3 regions of the Catellatospora sp. TT07R-123 genome follow, and region 1 is predicted to be linked to each of the others. Evidence: riboswitches for the same ligand, from Rfam matches in the RefSeq annotation. Region 1 holds a riboswitch; each other region holds the start of a gene.
What was found. Region 1 has a riboswitch for cobalamin ahead of Cs7R123_RS14210 (ribonucleoside-diphosphate reductase subunit alpha). Riboswitches for the same ligand answer to the same signal wherever they lie in the genome.
Positions count from the first base shown of each region.

Region 1 (5,289 bases):
AGGCGGTGACCCGGCGCTCGAAGAAGTTGGCCAGCTCCTGCACGTCCTGCAGGGCCATGAACGGGAACGGGTTGCCCGAGCCGAACCGGGCGGGCAGCCCCAGCCGGGCCAGCCGCTGGTCGGCGACGTACTGGAGGTACTCCCGCATGTCGGCCAGCGTCATGCCCGGCAGCCCGGCCCCGCACAGGTCCTCGGCGAACGCGAGCTCCGCCTCGACCGCCTCCTCCATCATCTTCACGACCGCCTTGCCCAGCTGCTCGTCGAACAGCCCCGGCTCCTCGGCCCGGACCGTGTCGACGACGGCGAAGGCGAAGTCCATGTGCATCGACTCGTCGCGGAACACCCAGTTGGTGCCCGCGGCCAGCCCGTCGAGCAGGCCGCGCGAGCGCAGCCAGTACACGTACGCGAAGGCGCCGTAGAAGAACAGGCCCTCGATGCAGGCGGCGAAGCAGATCAGGTTGAGCAGGAACCGGCGCCGCTCGTCGGCGGTGGTCAGCTCCGGCAGGTCGAACACCGAGTCGATCCAGTCGAAGCAGAACCGCGCCTTGCGCGCGATGGACGGGATGTTCTCCACCGCGTCGAACGCCTCGGCCCGCGCCGCGTCGTCGGGCAGGTACGTGTCCAGCAGGGTCAGGTAGAACTGGACGTGCACCGCCTCCTCGAACAGCTGGCGGCTCAGGTAGAGCCGGGCCTCCGGGGCGTTGATGTGGCGGTACAGGTTCAGCACCAGGTTGTTGGCGACGATGGTGTCCCCGGTGGCGAAGAACGCGACCAGGCGGTTGACCAGGTGCCGCTCCCCCTCGGACAGCCCCGCCAGGTCGGGCAGGTCGCCCGACAGGTCGACCTCCTCGACGGTCCACGTGTTGCGGATGGCGGCGCGGTAGCGCTCGTAGAAGTCGGGGTAGCGCATCGGCCGCAGGGTCAGGTCCAGGCCCGGGTGCAGCAGCATCTTCGGTTCGGCGGTCACTGGCATGCCTCGCAGATCTCCGGGTTCTCCAGGTTGAACTCGATCAGCCCCGTGGCCGCCCGCAGCGGCTGCGCGGGCGCGACGGCGACCGGCGCCGGGCCGGCCGGGGCGGCCGGGGCGGCTGCCCGCGTGGTGGTCTTGGCGATCGAGGTCGCCGGGCGGGAGCGCAGGTAGTAGGTGGTCTTCAGGCCCTTGCGCCAGGCGTAGGCGTACATCGAGGAGAGCTTGCCGATCTGGGGCGCGGCCATGAACAGGTTCAGCGACTGCGACTGGTCGATGTACGGCGCGCGGGCGGCGGCCAGGTCGATCAGGGCGCGCTGCGGCAGCTCCCACGCGGTGCGGAAGCGGGAACGCAGCTCCGCCGGAATCTGGTCGATCTCGGCGATGGAGCCCTCGGCCGACAGGATGCGCTCACGCAGCGCCTCGGTCCACAGGCCCCGTGCCTTCAGCTCGTCCACCAGGTAGCGGTTGACCTGGAGGAACTCGCCGGACAGGGTCTCGCGCTTGAACACGTTGGCCACCGGCGGCTCGATGCACTCGGCGCAGCCGGCGATCGAGGCGATGGTGGCGGTCGGCGCGATCGCGATGAGCAGCGAGTTGCGCAGCCCGGTGCGGGCGATCTTCTCCCGCAGCGCCGCCCACTCGTGCGGGCGGGTGTGCTCGGCGTCGGCCCAGTGGTCGGGGTGCAGCACCCCGCGCGCGGCGCGGGTGTCGGCGTAGGTCGGGTGCGCGCCGAGCGACGCGGCCAGGTCGGCGCTGGTGTCGTACGCCGCGAGCGCGATCTCCTCGGCGATGCGGGTGGACAGGGCCAGCGCCTCGGGCGAGTCGAAGTCCAGACCGAGGGTGAAGAAGACGTCGGCCAGGCCCATCACGCCCAGCCCGATCGGCCGCCAGCGGCTGTTGGCCCCGGCCGCCTGCCCGGTCGGGTAGTAGGACAGGTCGATGGTGCGGTCGAGCACCCGCACCGCGACGGTGACCGTGTCGCGCAGCCCGGCCCAGTCGACCCCGGCCGGGCCGCAGTGGGCGGCCAGGTTGATCGAGCCGAGGTTGCACACCGCGGTCTCGTCGTCGCTGGTCACCTCAAGGATCTCGGTGCACAGGTTGGACAGGTGCACGGTGTTGCCGGGCACGGCGGTCTGGTTGCAGGTGCGGTTGGCGGCGTCCTTGAACGTCATCCAGCCGTTGCCGGTCTGGGCCAGGGTGCGCATCATCCGGCCGTACAGGTCGCGGGCGGGCAGCGTACGCACGGCCAGGCCGGCCGCCTCGGCCGCCCGGTAGGCGGCGTCGAACTCGTCGCCCCACAGGTCGACCAGCTGCGGCACGTCCTTGGGGTCGAACAGCGACCAGCTCGCGTCCGCCTCGACCCGGCGCATGAACTCGTCGGGCACCCAGTTGGCCAGGTGCAGGTTGTGGGTGCGGCGGCTCTCGTCGCCGGTGGAGTCGCGCAGCTGGAGGAAGTCGTCGAGGTCGGCGTGCCAGGTCTCCAGGTAGACGCAGGCCGCGCCCTTGCGGCGGCCGCCCTGGTTGACCGCGGCGACGCTGGCGTCCAGCGTGCGCAGCCACGGCACGATGCCGTTGGACAGGCCGTTGGTGCCGCGGATCAGCGAGCCCCGGGACCGGATCCGCGACCACGCCACCCCGATGCCCCCGGCGTACTTGGACAGCCGGGCGATCTGCGCGTAGCGCTCGTAGATCGACTCCAGCTCGTCGCGGGGCGAGTCGAGCAGGAAGCAGCTGCTCAGCTGGGGTCGGCGGGCCCCGGCGTTGAACAGCGTGGGCGAGCTGGGCAGGTAGGCCAGGCGGCTGAGGATGGCGTACAGCCGGGCGACCTCGGCGACGCTGCCGGGCAGGCGCAGCCCGGCGGTGCTCGCGGTGCCGACCTCGCCCATCAGGCCGCACGCCACGCGCAGCAGGAAGTGCTGCGGAGTCTCCAGCACGCGCCGGGTGACCGGGTGGCGCAGCAGGTAGCGGTCGTAGACGGTGCGCAGGCCGAAGTATTCGAAGCGGTCGTCGGCGGCCGGGTCGATCAGCGCCGCCAGCTCGCCGGAGTGGACCGACACGAACGCGGCGAGGTCGTCGGCGAGCAGGCCCGCCTCGTGCCCGGCGCGCACCGCGTCGGCGAAGTCACGTACGCCCTGGGTGGCGGCCTCCTCGGCGACGTGCACCGCGAGCAGGCGCGCGGCCAGCCTGCTGTACGCCGGTTCCCGCACCACCAGCGCCGCGGCGGTCTCGATGGCACGCAGCCGCAGGTCGGCCTCGGTGGCGCCCGGCCACACGCCCGCGACGACGGGGGCGAGCACCGTGCCGGGGTCGACGTCGGGCAGGCCCTCAGCCGCCGCGCCGAGCTGCTGTGCGAGTCTGTCCGCCGGTCCGGCGTCCCAGGTCGTGCCGGTCTGCATACCCGCGACGGGCGTTCCGGCCGTGATCGTGCTGGTCAACGCGTGCGCTACCCCTCATCGTGCGAGAGACGGCACGCCGGAGCGCGACGGCACCCCGTTCCGGGCGCGCGCGATCCACCGTGGACCGTCCCGCGCGGCCCGGTGTGTACGGCGCGCACGGGTCAGGTCCGCGCGCGCACGCTGGCAGGTCTTCGGACTCGTGGGCACGGCCGGTCGACACGGCTTCGCGGGCCGTGTTCGTCCGGCTGACCTAATCCGCCGCTTCCCGGGCCGGGTGGCCCAGTGCTGCTCCACGAGGTCGCGTCCTCGCGGGGCGGGTTCGTTCCCACTCACCGCTGCGGGGCAGTCCCGGAGTCGCACCGGGTTCCCTGTTGTCACGGCAGCCTCGCGGAGGCCCGGCATGGCCGGACCGCCGCGAGGATGGCTGCCGCGATGGCCCCACCCGACCCGGCCTGCGACGATCGCGCACTGCGCCCGTCACTGTGCCGGAGGGGTGGACCAGCGATGCCATCACACTACATCTAGTGGGTGGGCGGCGAAAGCGACCCCAGATGAAGCGCGGCGTGTCGTCGATGGACCGCAACCGGCGGTGTCTATACATGAACGCGGGAGCCGCGCTGGGCGGCCTGAGCGGCCGGTCAGCAGGCGCAGGCGGCACCGCTGGCCGGGGCGGTGAGCGGGTCGACGTCGTTGTGCCGCACGCCCAGCAGGGTCTGCGTCGGGAAGCCCTCGCGGACCCAGTACTCGTAGCCGCCGATCATCTCCTTGACCGGGTGGCCCAGGCGGGCGAAGGCGAGCGCGGCGCGGGTCGAGCCGTTGCACCCCGGTCCCCAGCAGTAGGTGACGACGACCTGGTCAGGGCCGATCAGCTCGGCGGCGCGGGCCGCGATCCGGGCGGTCGGCAGGTGCACCGCACCCGGGATGTGACCCTGCTCCCACGCCTCCAGCGATCGCGTGTCGACCACCGTGATCCCGGGCACCCCGGCCGCCAGGTCGGCGTGCACGTCGGAGACGTCGGTCTCGAAGGCGAGCTTCGCGGCGAAATGGGCGATAGCCAGCTCCGCGGTGGCCGGCGGGGTCGACAGGACGGCGGCGGTGGGCGACGTGGACAGGCTGGCGGACATCGCGTTTCTCCTGGTGGTCGGTGGTCCGGCTGGGCAAGACCATCCTGCGGGCGTACGCGGTGCGGAAGAAGTGGCGGCAACGCCGCCCTTCGCTAAGATCCCGCCATGCCCCTCGCCGCGCCCATCGCCGCGCCCATCGCCGCGCCCTCCGCCCCGCCCGTGGCCGTCCGGCTGGAGACCCGCCCGCGCCACCGCGTCGCCGTGCTGGCGTTCGCCGGGATGGCGCCGTTCGAGCTGGGCTGCGTGGTCGAGGTGTTCGGGCTGGACCGCCCCGAACTCGCCGCACCCTGGTACGACCTGGCCGTCTGCGCCGAGACGCCCGAGCCGCTGCCCGCCGTCGGCGGGTTCACCATCACCGCCGCGCACGGGCTGGACGTGCTGGCCGCCGCCGACACCGTGATCGTGCCCGGGGTCGCCGACGTCAGGGCGCCCGTGTCGGCCGCACTCGTCGCCGCGCTGCGGACGGCCGCGGACCGGGGCGCCCGAATCGTGTCGATCTGCTCGGGCGCGTTCGCGCTGGCCGCGGCCGGGCTGCTGGACGGGCGGGCCGCGACCACGCACTGGCGCTACGCGGCCCTGCTGCGCGAGCGCCACCCGCTGGTCGAGGTCACCCCCGACGTGCTGTACGTCGACAGCGGCCAGGTCGTCACCAGCGCGGGCAGCGCCGCCGGGCTGGACCTGTGCCTGCACCTGGTACGCCGCGACCACGGCGCGCAGACCGCCAACAGCGTGGCCCGGCGCCTGGTGCTGCCCCCGCACCGCGACGGCGGGCAGGCGCAGTTCATCAAGTCGCCGGTCC
Region 1 covers NZ_BNEM01000001.1:3,315,983-3,321,271, forward strand. The annotation lists gene Cs7R123_RS14205 (ribonucleotide-diphosphate reductase subunit beta) at 1-973, opposite strand, end outside; gene Cs7R123_RS14210 (ribonucleoside-diphosphate reductase subunit alpha) at 964-3,366, opposite strand; cobalamin riboswitch at 3,552-3,739, opposite strand; gene Cs7R123_RS14215 (rhodanese-like domain-containing protein) at 4,005-4,490, opposite strand; gene ftrA (transcriptional regulator FtrA) at 4,596-5,289, shown strand, end outside.

Region 2 (5,289 bases), on a different contig from region 1:
CATGCACCGCGACGACCTGCTGCACCTGATCTGGGACGCCGGCTTCCAGCCGGTCGAGCGGGACACCCGCTACCAGGTCGTGCGCGAGTACGGCCGGCCGCAGAGCCTGGCCGAGCGCCGCGCCGAACCGCAGCAGGTCTGGGCCTGAGCGTGGCCGAGTCCGCGGTCCGCGGTCCCCAGCGGGACGAGTCGGGCAAGATCGTCGCGTTGACCGATCTGCTCGCGTACACGGTGGTCGGCGTGCTGCTGTCGGTGGCGGCCATGGCCGTCTTCGACGGGGTCTTCGCCCTGCTCGGGCTGGGCCGCTTCGGCTCGCTCAACGGCTGGCTGGCCGCGGTCTTCCCGGCGATGATCTTCGTCGAGCAGTTCCGGGCGGCCCGCGACTGGTCCGCCCGGCTGCCCACCGCGCTGCTGGCGGCCGTGGTCGGGGTCGGCCTGGGCGTGCTCGCGACGGGCTTCGCGGCCGGGCTGCCCGCGCTGGTCTCCGGTGCCCTCGGCGCGCTGGTCGCGACCGTGGTCTACGCCGTGGTGTGGCACACGGGCCTTGCGTTCGTGAATCGCTGACTTGCCGATACCCTGGTCGGGTGAGTGCTGCTGTCAAGTACACCCTGGCCAGGCTCGGCCTGTTCCTGGCCGTCTTCGCGGCCCTGTGGTTCGTCCCCGTCATAAGCCTGCCCGTCAAGCTGATGATCGCCATCGTGGTGTCGGCGGCCGCGGGCTGGTTCCTGCTGCGCAACCTGCGCGACGACGTGTCCGCCCAGGTCGAGGGCGCGGTGGACCGCCGCCGGGAGCAGAAGGAGCACCTCCGCGCGGCGCTCGCGGGCGACGACGTCCCCGCCGAGGCGGAGCCGGAGAAGTCACACTCGTGACTGCACGTTTGCGGTGCGGGCAGCGGCATGTACTAGCGTGTCGCTGACCGCTCCGCAGCGAAGCCGGTGCGAACCCGGCGCTGTCCCGCAACTGTGATCCCGCCCCGCCAGGGGTGGGCAAGCCAGGTCGCCTGCGACGGTCGCGAACAACGCTCTCGAGGAAGGGCGTCTCGCAGACCGGGCGCCCCTTTTCTCGATCCCAGCCCTGTCGGCGAAGACCTACCTCGACCGACAGGAGGATCACCCGTGTTCCAGCACCGTTTCCGCCGCCGCGCCCTCGGCGCGCTCGCCGCCGCCGGCCTCGTCGCCGCGCTGGCCGCCTGCGCCACCACCGAGGACCCGGCCGCCACTCCCAGCCCGTCCAGCGCCGCCGCCGCATACCCGGTGACGGTCGGTTCGGTCACCCTGCCCGCCCAGCCGGTGAAGATCGTCTCGCTGTCGCCGACCGCGACCGAGATGCTGTACGCCGTCGGCGCGGGCGGCCAGGTCACCGCCGTCGACGACCAGTCGAACTTCCCGGCCGGGGTGCCGAAGACCGACCTGTCGGGCTTCCAGCCCAACGCCGAGGCGATCGCGGCCAAGAGCCCCGACCTGGTCGTGCTCAGCGGCGACGCCAACAACGTGGTGGCCCAGCTGACCGCGCTGAAGATCCCGGTGTTCCTGGCCCCGGCCGCGGTGACGCTGGAGGACTCGTACGCCCAGCTCAAGGACCTGGGCAAGCTGACCGGCCACGCCGACCAGGCCGCCGCCGTGGCGCAGCAGATGAAGGACGACATCGCGAAGCTGGTCAAGGACCTGCCGCAGCGCAGCAAGCCGCTGACCTACTACTACGAGCTCGACCCGACGCTGTACTCGGTGACCTCGAAGACGTTCATCGGCTCCCTGTTCACGCTGGCCGGCCTCACCAACGTCGCCGACGCCGCCGACACCAAGGGCACCGGCTACCCCCAGCTCACGGCGGAATCCCTGGTCAAGTCGAACCCCGACCTGATCTTCCTCGCCGACACCAAGTGCTGCACCCAGAACGCCGACACCGTCAAGGCCCGCGCCGGCTGGTCCACCATCACCGCCGTCACCAAGAACCAGGTGGTGGCCCTCGACGACGACATCGCCTCCCGCTGGGGCCCCCGCATCGTCGACCTCATCCGCGCCATCACCACCGCCACCGCCACCATCCCCGCCGCCTAGGCCGGCCCCGGGCCCCGGCCCCTTTCTCCGCGTCGATCATGAACTTATGGCACGGCTCGACGGCGCGTCCCGGCCATAAGTTCATGATCGACGACAGACTGATTTCGAGGTGAGTGTGCGGACTGCGGGGTTGCGGGCGGGGTGGCTGGCGGCGGGGGTCGGCGCCGTGGTCGTCGCGCTGGTGGCGGGGGTGGCGTTCGGGCCGGTGTCGCTGCCGCCCGGGTCGGTCGCGATCGAGCTGCTCAACCTCATCCCGGGGGTACGGCTGAACTCCGGGCTCAACCCGCGTGAGATCGCGATCATCACCGAGCTGCGGCTGCCGCGCGCGGTGCTCGGGCTGCTCGTCGGGGCGATGCTGGCCCTGGCCGGCGGCTGCTACCAGGGCGTCTTCCGCAACCCGCTGGCCGACCCGTACCTGCTCGGCGTCGCGGCGGGGGCCGGACTCGGCGCCACCATGGCCATCGCGTACGACAACCGCGCCCTGCTCGCCCCCGCCGCCTTCCTCGGCGCGGGCGGGGCCGTGCTGGTCACCTACCTGCTCGGCATGGCCGGGGGCCGGGACCGGTCATCGGCGACGCTGATCCTGGCCGGGGTCGCCGTCTCCAGCTTCCTCGCCGCGATCCAGACGTACCTGCTCCAGCGCAACGTGGACACCATCCGCGAGGTCTACTCCTGGCTGCTCGGGCGGCTGGCCACCGACGGCTGGCAGGAGGTGCGGCTGCTGCTGCCGTACGCCCTGGTCACCGGGGTGGTCGTGCTCGCCCTGCGGCGGGAGCTGGACGTGCTCAGCGTCGGTGACGACGAGGCGGCCGGGCTGGGGCTGCATCCGCAGCGCTCGCGCCTGATCCTGCTGGCCGCGGCGTCGCTGGGCACCGCGGCGGCCGTCGCCGTGTCGGGGCTGATCGGGTTCGTCGGCATCATCGTGCCGCACGTGGTGCGGCTGCTGGCCGGTGGCTCGTACCGGTCGATCCTGCCGCTGTCGCTGCTGTTCGGCGCCGCCTTCCTGACGCTGTGCGACCTGGCCGCGCGCACCCTGATCGCCCCCGGCGAGCTGCCGATCGGCGTGGTCACCGCGTTCTTCGGTGCGCCGTTCTTCGTGCTGGTGCTGCGCACCACCCGGCGGGTGAGCCTGTAGATGCTGGTCCTGGACGGGGTGCGGGTCACCCTCGGCGACACCGAGATCCTGCACGGGGTGGACCTCAGCGTCGCCGCGGGCGAGTGGGTCACCGTGATCGGCCCGAACGGCGCGGGAAAATCCACCCTGCTGCGCGCGCTGAGCGGCACGGTCGCGCACGCGGGTGTGGTGACCATCGACGGTATGAGCACCGCCGCCCTCCCGCGCCGCCGCCGCGCCCAGCTCGTGGCCACCGTCGCGCAGCAGCCCGTGGTGCCGCCCGGCATGCGGGTGCTCGACTACGTGCTGCTCGGCCGCACGCCGTACATCCCGACGCTGGGCCGCGAGTCCGCCCGCGACCTGGCCAAGGTGGAGCAGACGCTGCACCAGCTCGACCTGCACCGGTTCGCCGCGCGCGAGCTGGCCACCCTGTCCGGCGGCGAGCGGCAGCGGGTGTTCCTGGCCCGCGCGCTGGCCCAGGACGCGCCGCTGCTGCTGCTCGACGAGCCCACCTCCGCCCTGGACATCGGGCACCAGCAGGAGGTGCTGGAACTGGTCGACCGGCTGCGCCGCGAGCACGCGCTGACCGTGCTGGCCACCATGCACGACCTGTCCGTGGCCGGGGAGTACGCCGACCGCCTGGTGCTGCTGGCCGACGGCCGCGTCGCCGCCGACGGGCCGCCCGCGCAGGTGCTCACCGAGGAGTTGCTGGGCCGCCACTACCGCGCGAGGGTGCGCGTCATCGCGGGCGAGTACGGCCCGATCGTGGTGCCGGTGCGGCTCAGCTGAGCGCCCGCACCGCCGCCACCGCCCGGTCGACCTCCGCCGGGCTGTTCACGATACTGGTGCCCAGCCGCAGATAGGACGGGTTGTACGGGGTCGCGCTGGCCGCGATGCCGCTGGTGCGCAGCGCGCGTACCGCCGCCTCAGGGGTGGTGCCCGCGAGCTCGCAGCAGACCAGCCCCGCCGACACGCGGGGCGAGCGCGGCGTGATCAGCCGTACTCCCGGCAGCTCGGCCAGGCCCGCCTTGAGCGCGGCCGCCAGCTGCGCGGTGCGCGCCGCGACCCGGTCGCGGCCCAGCGCGTTGTGGAACGCGAACGCCTCGCGCAGCGCCCAGCGGTGCTCGAACGCGTGGTAGCCGCCCGGCGACGGCGGCACCCTTCCCGCCGGACCCGGCCCGAACCCGAGCCAGGCGCCGATGCTGGCGTTGTCGAACGGCGGGATCACCGGCTGGAACCGCTGCCAGGCGGCCTCGCTGCCCCAGACCATGCCGGTGCCGCGCGGCCCGAACAGCCACTTGTGGCAGCCGGAGACCAGGAAGTCGCAGCCCAGCTCGGCCGGGCCCGCGTCGACGGCGCCGAACCCGTGCACCCCGTCGACGCACAGCAGCGCCCGGTCCTGCGGGGCGCGGTCGCGGTTGAGCCCGGCCAGCGCGGTGGCGATCTCCCGGATCGGCAGGCGTACGCCGGTGCTGGAGTGCACCCAGGTCACCGCCACGATCCGGGTCTTCGGGGTGACTCCGGCGACCAGGGCGGCGACGATCTCGTCGATGCCTGCCGCAGCCGGATCCTGGTAGAGGCGCACCCGGCGCACCTTCACCCCGTCGCGCAGGGCGCGCAGCCGCAGCGACTCGTGGGTGGAGTAGAAGTCGTGCTCGGTGGTGAGCACCTCGTCGCCCGGCCGCAGCACCAGGCCGCCGTAGAGCAGGCCGAGGCCCATCGTGGTCGAGTCGGTGAGGTACAGCTCGCCGCTGCCGCCGAGATATCGCGCCGCCTCCTGGGTGATCTGGGCGTCGCGGGCGACCTCGTTGGCGTGCAGGTAGGTCAGCGGGTCGCGGTCCAGCTGGGTGCGGTGGTTCTCGATCGCGGCGCGGACTGCGGCGGGCGGGCTGGCGAAGACGAACGCGTCGAAGTGCGCGACGGCGGGGTCGAGCGCGAAGTGGGCTCGTACGCCGTCCCAGTCCTGCGGGTCCAGCGGCGGCACCCCGCCGCGCTCCGTCGGCTTCGGAGGGTCGTCGTCGCAGGCCGCGACCCCGCCCAACGCCACTGCGCCCGCCGCCGCCGTCGCACCGAGCACCAGCCGCCGGCTGACCGCCGTCTCCCCCGTCCACGCCATGC
Region 2 covers NZ_BNEM01000002.1:4,352,736-4,358,024, reverse strand. The annotation lists gene mqnE (aminofutalosine synthase MqnE) at 1-148, shown strand, start outside; gene Cs7R123_RS39275 (hypothetical protein) at 151-564, shown strand; gene Cs7R123_RS39270 (DUF4229 domain-containing protein) at 585-869, shown strand; cobalamin riboswitch at 870-1,019, shown strand; gene Cs7R123_RS39265 (ABC transporter substrate-binding protein) at 1,116-2,057, shown strand; gene Cs7R123_RS39260 (iron ABC transporter permease) at 2,167-3,192, shown strand; gene Cs7R123_RS39255 (ABC transporter ATP-binding protein) at 3,193-3,960, shown strand; gene Cs7R123_RS39250 (aminotransferase class V-fold PLP-dependent enzyme) at 3,953-5,287, opposite strand.
Region 2: another riboswitch for cobalamin. It lies ahead of Cs7R123_RS39265 (ABC transporter substrate-binding protein); the one in region 1 lies ahead of Cs7R123_RS14210 (ribonucleoside-diphosphate reductase subunit alpha).

Region 3 (5,289 bases), 1.8 Mb from region 1:
ACGTCGCCGGTGCAGACCGGCTGCTCCAGGTAGAGCGGGAAGCTGCCGTCGGCGCAGGCGGTCCCGGCCAGGTACGACACCGCCGAGGCGGGTGCGCCCGCGGCCGTGCGGTCCAGCGCGATGACGGCCAGTGACTGGGTGAACGAGTTGCTGAAGTCGCCCCAGGCAGACCGGTCGCTGAACCGGCCCGAGGTCGCCTGGAGGCCGCGCAGCCGCGTGACCAGGTCGACGCCGCCGAACGCGGCCGGATCGGCGCCGGTGACCTCGGCGGCCAGCGCGAGCTTGGCGGTGGCCCCGGCGTACGCCTCGGTGCCGTCGCCGATGTACCCGGTGAGCGTGCCCGGCTCGGCCAGCCACGACAGGGCGGCGTCGCGGTAGCTGCCGCCGGTCTTCGAGGCGGCGAACGCGAACACCGCGTCGATGGTCAGGCCCTGGTCGGCGTAGGCGACGCCGTCGAACACGACCTCGAAGCGCTCGCCGTCGACGAGCTGGCGGGCCAGCCAGCCCGCCGCCGCGTCGGCCCGGTTCAGGGTCGGGGCGGCGGCGGCCGGAGCGGTGGCGACCAGGGCGAGAGCGGCGGTGGCGGCGGTGAGCACGGCTAGCCGCCGCACGATGGTGCGGATCATGGGTGTGCCTTTCCGGCCCGCGGCGGCATGCCGGGGCCAGTGTCGAAAGTGGAGTCAGGCGCCGTGGGTCATGCCGCCGGCCGGGGCCGGCTGATTGCCTTCGTATCGCTGCCGGCGGCCCGTGGCGGCCGGCGGTACAAGCCTGGCACCGGGCCAGGAGGGCGAGGGCGATCGCGAGGCCCGCGCCGGCCCGGCGCACGCGGCGGCCGGGACGTGAAAGGGGGACATGGCACTCCTTCTGGGCGCCATGGGAGCGGCGTGCCTCGCCCGGTCTTCGCCAGACCTGGAGCGAGGCGGCCGGGCCCAAGACGCGTGGACGGTATCCGCAGGGTGGAGCGTCACCGGCAGGTGTTCGGGCTCCGGACGTGATGGTGGTCGCGTCCATACCGTTGCGCGTCAGCCCCGGGCTCACACCGGGTTCCCCTACGCGATGACGACCTCACGCTAAGCCATGCCCCCGGTTTCGCGCGAGTTGCGTACGTGACACCGCCCCCGCGTTGACGCTTGCAGACCACATGTGGTCGGATGGCTGCGTTCCAGCACCTCAGGGGAAGCCGGTCGAATCCCGGCACTGGCCCGCAGCCGTAGGTCCTTTTTGGACGAGTCGGATTACCTGGCTGGAACGCAGCAAACCACCAGCGTCGTCGTGGTCCACGGCGCGGAGCCTGAGCACCCGGGGCAGCGTTTCCGCGGGCGGTCGGTGTCCGCGCCAGCGCCGCTCACCCCCGGGAGCCCTCATGCCCGTCATCCGCCGCCGCGCGGCCGCCGCCCTGCTCGCCGCCGTCGCCGCGTTCGCCGTCGCGGCCCCCGCCGCCGCCCGCCCGCTCGCGCAGGCCCCGGCGGAGTCCGGCCCCGACCTGGCCAAAGGTGTGGCATACCTGGTCGCCCCGGCCAATCTCCAGGACGGCCGCTACTACGAGTCGTTTCCCGGGTTCCCCGACTTCGGCCTGAGCATCGACGGGGCGTTCGCGCTGGCCGCGACCGGGTCCGACGACGCGCGGCTGCGCGCGGTCACCGAGTTCATCCGCACCGGCGGGGTCGTCGGCGACGGCGGGTTCACCGTCGACGCCTGGCTCGGCATCGGCACCGAGTTCGCCTCCGGCGGCGCCATCGGCAAGGTCGCCGTGCTGGCGCAGGTCACCGGGTACGACCCGGGCGCCTTCGGCGGTCACGACCTGATCGCCGCCCTCAAGGACGTGACCTGCGCGAAGACCGACGAGGCCGCCGGCTGCGCCGGACCCGGCAACTACGCCTGGGCCACCTCGACGTTCGGGCAGGTCCTCGGCGTGGTCGCGCAGTTGCGCGCCGGGCGGGCCGCCGACGCGGCGAGCCCGGTCACGTTCCTGCTCGGCCTCCAGCGCGCCGACGGATCGTTCCCGAGCCTGATCCCGGCGACCGACCAGGACCGCGACGTCGACAGCACCGCGATGGCCGCGATGGCCCTGGTCCTGGCGGGCGGCCACGACTCGGCGGTGGACGCGGCCCTGGCCTGGATCGCCGGGCAGCAGAAGGCGCACGGCGGCTTCCCGGGCGCGGCCGGTGACTCGACCAACTCCACCGCGCTGGCGGTGCAGGGCCTGTCGCTGCGCGCCGACACGTACGCCGCGCAGCTCGGCAAGGCACGCGCCTTCCTGGCCCAGCAGCAGAACAGCGACGGCGGATTCGACGTCGCACTGGGCACCGACGGCTCGGACCTGCGCTCCTCGACGCAGGCGGTCAGCGGCGCGACCGGGATCTCGTTCGGCACGCTGCTGCGCGACGTCCACACGCCCGCCGCCTCGCCCTCGCCGTCCGCCGCGTCGCCGTCGCCGTCGCGTGCCGGCAGCTCGCCGTCGCCGTCCGCGGGCTCGCCGACCCCGTCGCGGACCGGCGGCTCGCCGTCGGCGTCGCCGACCGGTGCCGGGGGAGGGCTGCCGGTCACCGGCCTGCCGCTGACGGCGATCGTCGCGGTCGCGCTGGTGCTGATCGTGGCCGGGATGGCGCTGCTCATCGGCCTGCGGCGCCGGACCGAGGGCGGCGGCCGGTGAACCGGCGCGGCTCGGTCGCGGCGCTGGTGCTGCTCGCGGCGGTGATGCTCGCGCCCGGCGCGCCCGCCGCGGCCGCGCCGCAGCCGGTCGGGAAGTGCACCACCAGTTCCGGGGTGATCCTGGCGGTGGACTTCAGCCACTGGGGCGGGCCGCTGCTGCGTGCCTGCGGCACCACCCCGACGACCGGATACCAGCTGCTCAACCAGGGCGGCTGGAAGACCGCCGGGACCCAGCACGACGGCCCGGCGTTCGTGTGCCGCATCGGCTACTCCGGTTACCAGGGCGGCACGCAGTATCCGACCTCGGCGACCGAGAAGTGCGTGCTGACACCCCCGGCTACGGCGTACTGGTCGTACTGGCACGCCGATCCGGGGCAGGACTCGTGGTCGTACTCGCAGCTCGGCGCGATGGGCTACCACCCGAAACCCGGCAGCGTCGACCTGTGGACGTTCGGCGCCACGGCCACGGACGGCAGCCAGGGCAGGCCGAGGTTCAGCCCGGACAGCGTGCGCGCCCGCAACACCAGCCCCATCGGCTCGCCCACCCCGAAACCGCGCCCGACCACGGCCCGGCCCTCGGCGTCCACCGCGCGACCGTCCGCCTCGGCCGCCGCAGCGTCCACTTCGGCCGGACCCTCGGCCCCGGCCGCGATGCCGAGCGCCTCGGTGAGCGAGACCGCGGCACCGACCGAGGACGTCCCGCCGATCGTCGACGCGGCGCCCACCGGGGCCGCCGCGCCGCAGGACCCGGGCACGGCGGTGCCGCTGCTGGTCACCGCCGCGATCGTGCTGCTGCTCGGCACGGGTGCGGTCGTCGCGGTACGCCGCAGGCGCGCCGCCGCCGATGACTAGCCTGGCCGCCGCGCGGCTGCCCCGGGCGCTGCACCCGGTCGCGTGGTGGCTGTGGGCGCTGGCCCTGGCCACCGCGGCCAGCCGCACCGGCAACCCGCTGCTGCTGGCGCTGATCTTCGCGGTGCTCGGGCTGGCGGTGACGCTGCGCCGGGGCGACGCGCCCTGGGCCCGCGCCTTCGGCTACTACCTGCTGCTGGCGCTGACCGTGATCGCGATCCGGGTGCTGTTCCGGGCCGTGTTCGCCTCCGGCACCGGCCCCGGCGACCACATCCTGCTCACCCTGCCGCAGGTGCCCACCCCCGACTGGTACGCGGGCATCCAGCTCGGCGGCCCCGTCTCCGCCGAGGCCGTGCTGTCGGCCGCGCTGGACGGCATGCGGCTGGCCTGCCTGCTGTGCTGCATCGGCGCCGCGAACACGCTGGCCAACCCGAAACGGGCGCTGCGGGTGCTGCCCGGTGCCCTGTACGAGCTCGGCGTCGCGGTCACCGTCGCGCTGACGGTGGCCCCGCAGCTGGTCGAGAGCGTGCAGCGGGTGGCCCGCGCCCGCCGCCTGCGCGCCGGGCGCACCCGCGGCCTGCGGGCGCTGCGCGCGATCGCGCTGCCGGTGCTGCACGACGCCCTCGACCGGTCGCTGCGGCTGGCCGCCGCGATGGACTCGCGCGGCTACGGCCGCACCGGTTCGGCCACCCGTACGTCGCGGCTGGTCACGGGCGCGCTCATGCTCACCGGGATGACCGGCCTGTGCGTCGGCGCGTACGGCCTGCTCGACCCGACCGTCCCCGGCGCCGTCGGCACGGCCGGGTTCGCCGCCGGGGCGGTGCTGTGCACCGGCGGGCTGATCCTCGGCGGGCGCCGGGTCTCGCGCACCCGCTACCGCCCCGATCCGTGGCAGTGGCCGGAATGGACGGTCGCGGTCGGCGGCCTGTCCGCCGCGTTCGTGCTCGCGGCGGGCACCGGCTACGACCCGGCCGCCGGCACGGACCTGCTGCACTGGCCGACCCTGCCCGCGCTGCCCGCCGCCGCGATCCTGCTCGCCGCCGCGGCCGCGCTGGCCGCGCCACCGCCACCGCCGCGCCACCGTCCCGTCCCCGCCGGAGCCGTCGCATGATCCGATTCGACCGCGTGTCCGTCACGTACGACGGGGCCGCCGTGCCCGTGCTGCGCGACGTCGACCTGCACCTGGACGAGGGCGAGCTGGTCCTGGTCGTCGGGCACACCGGCACCGGCAAGTCGACGCTGCTCGGGGCGGTCAACGGCCTGGTGCCGCACTTCACCGGCGGCACGCTCACCGGCCGGGTCACCGTCGCCGGGCGCGACACCGCCCACCACCCGCCGCGCGAGCTGGCCGACCTCGTCGGCGTCGTCGGACAGGATCCGGTCGCCGGATTCGTCACCGACACCGTCGAGGAGGAGCTGGCGTACGGCATGGAGCAGCTGGCCCTGGACCCGAGGGTGATGCGCGCCCGGGTGGAGGAGGCGCTCGATCTGCTCGGGCTGGCCGAGCTGCGCCACCGCGGCCTGCACCAGCTGTCGGGCGGCCAGCAGCAGCGGGTCGCCATCGCCGCCGCGCTCACCGCCCACCCGCGGGTGCTGGTGCTCGACGAGCCGACGTCGGCGCTGGACCCGACCGGTGCCGAGGATGTCCTCGCCGCGATCACCCGGCTCGTGCACGATCTCGGCATCACCGTGGTGCTGGCCGAGCACCGGCTCGAACGCGTCGTCCCGTACGCCGACCGGGTCGTCCACCTGGCCGGTGACGGCACCGTCAGCTGCGGCGACCCGGCC
Region 3 covers NZ_BNEM01000001.1:1,550,914-1,556,202, reverse strand. The annotation lists gene Cs7R123_RS06525 (peptidase) at 1-626, opposite strand, end outside; cobalamin riboswitch at 952-1,103, opposite strand; cobalamin riboswitch at 1,137-1,262, shown strand; gene Cs7R123_RS06520 (prenyltransferase/squalene oxidase repeat-containing protein) at 1,364-2,653, shown strand; gene Cs7R123_RS06515 (hypothetical protein) at 2,650-3,504, shown strand; gene Cs7R123_RS06510 (CbiQ family ECF transporter T component) at 3,497-4,612, shown strand; gene Cs7R123_RS06505 (ABC transporter ATP-binding protein) at 4,609-5,289, shown strand, end outside.
Region 3: another riboswitch for cobalamin. It lies ahead of Cs7R123_RS06520 (prenyltransferase/squalene oxidase repeat-containing protein); the one in region 1 lies ahead of Cs7R123_RS14210 (ribonucleoside-diphosphate reductase subunit alpha).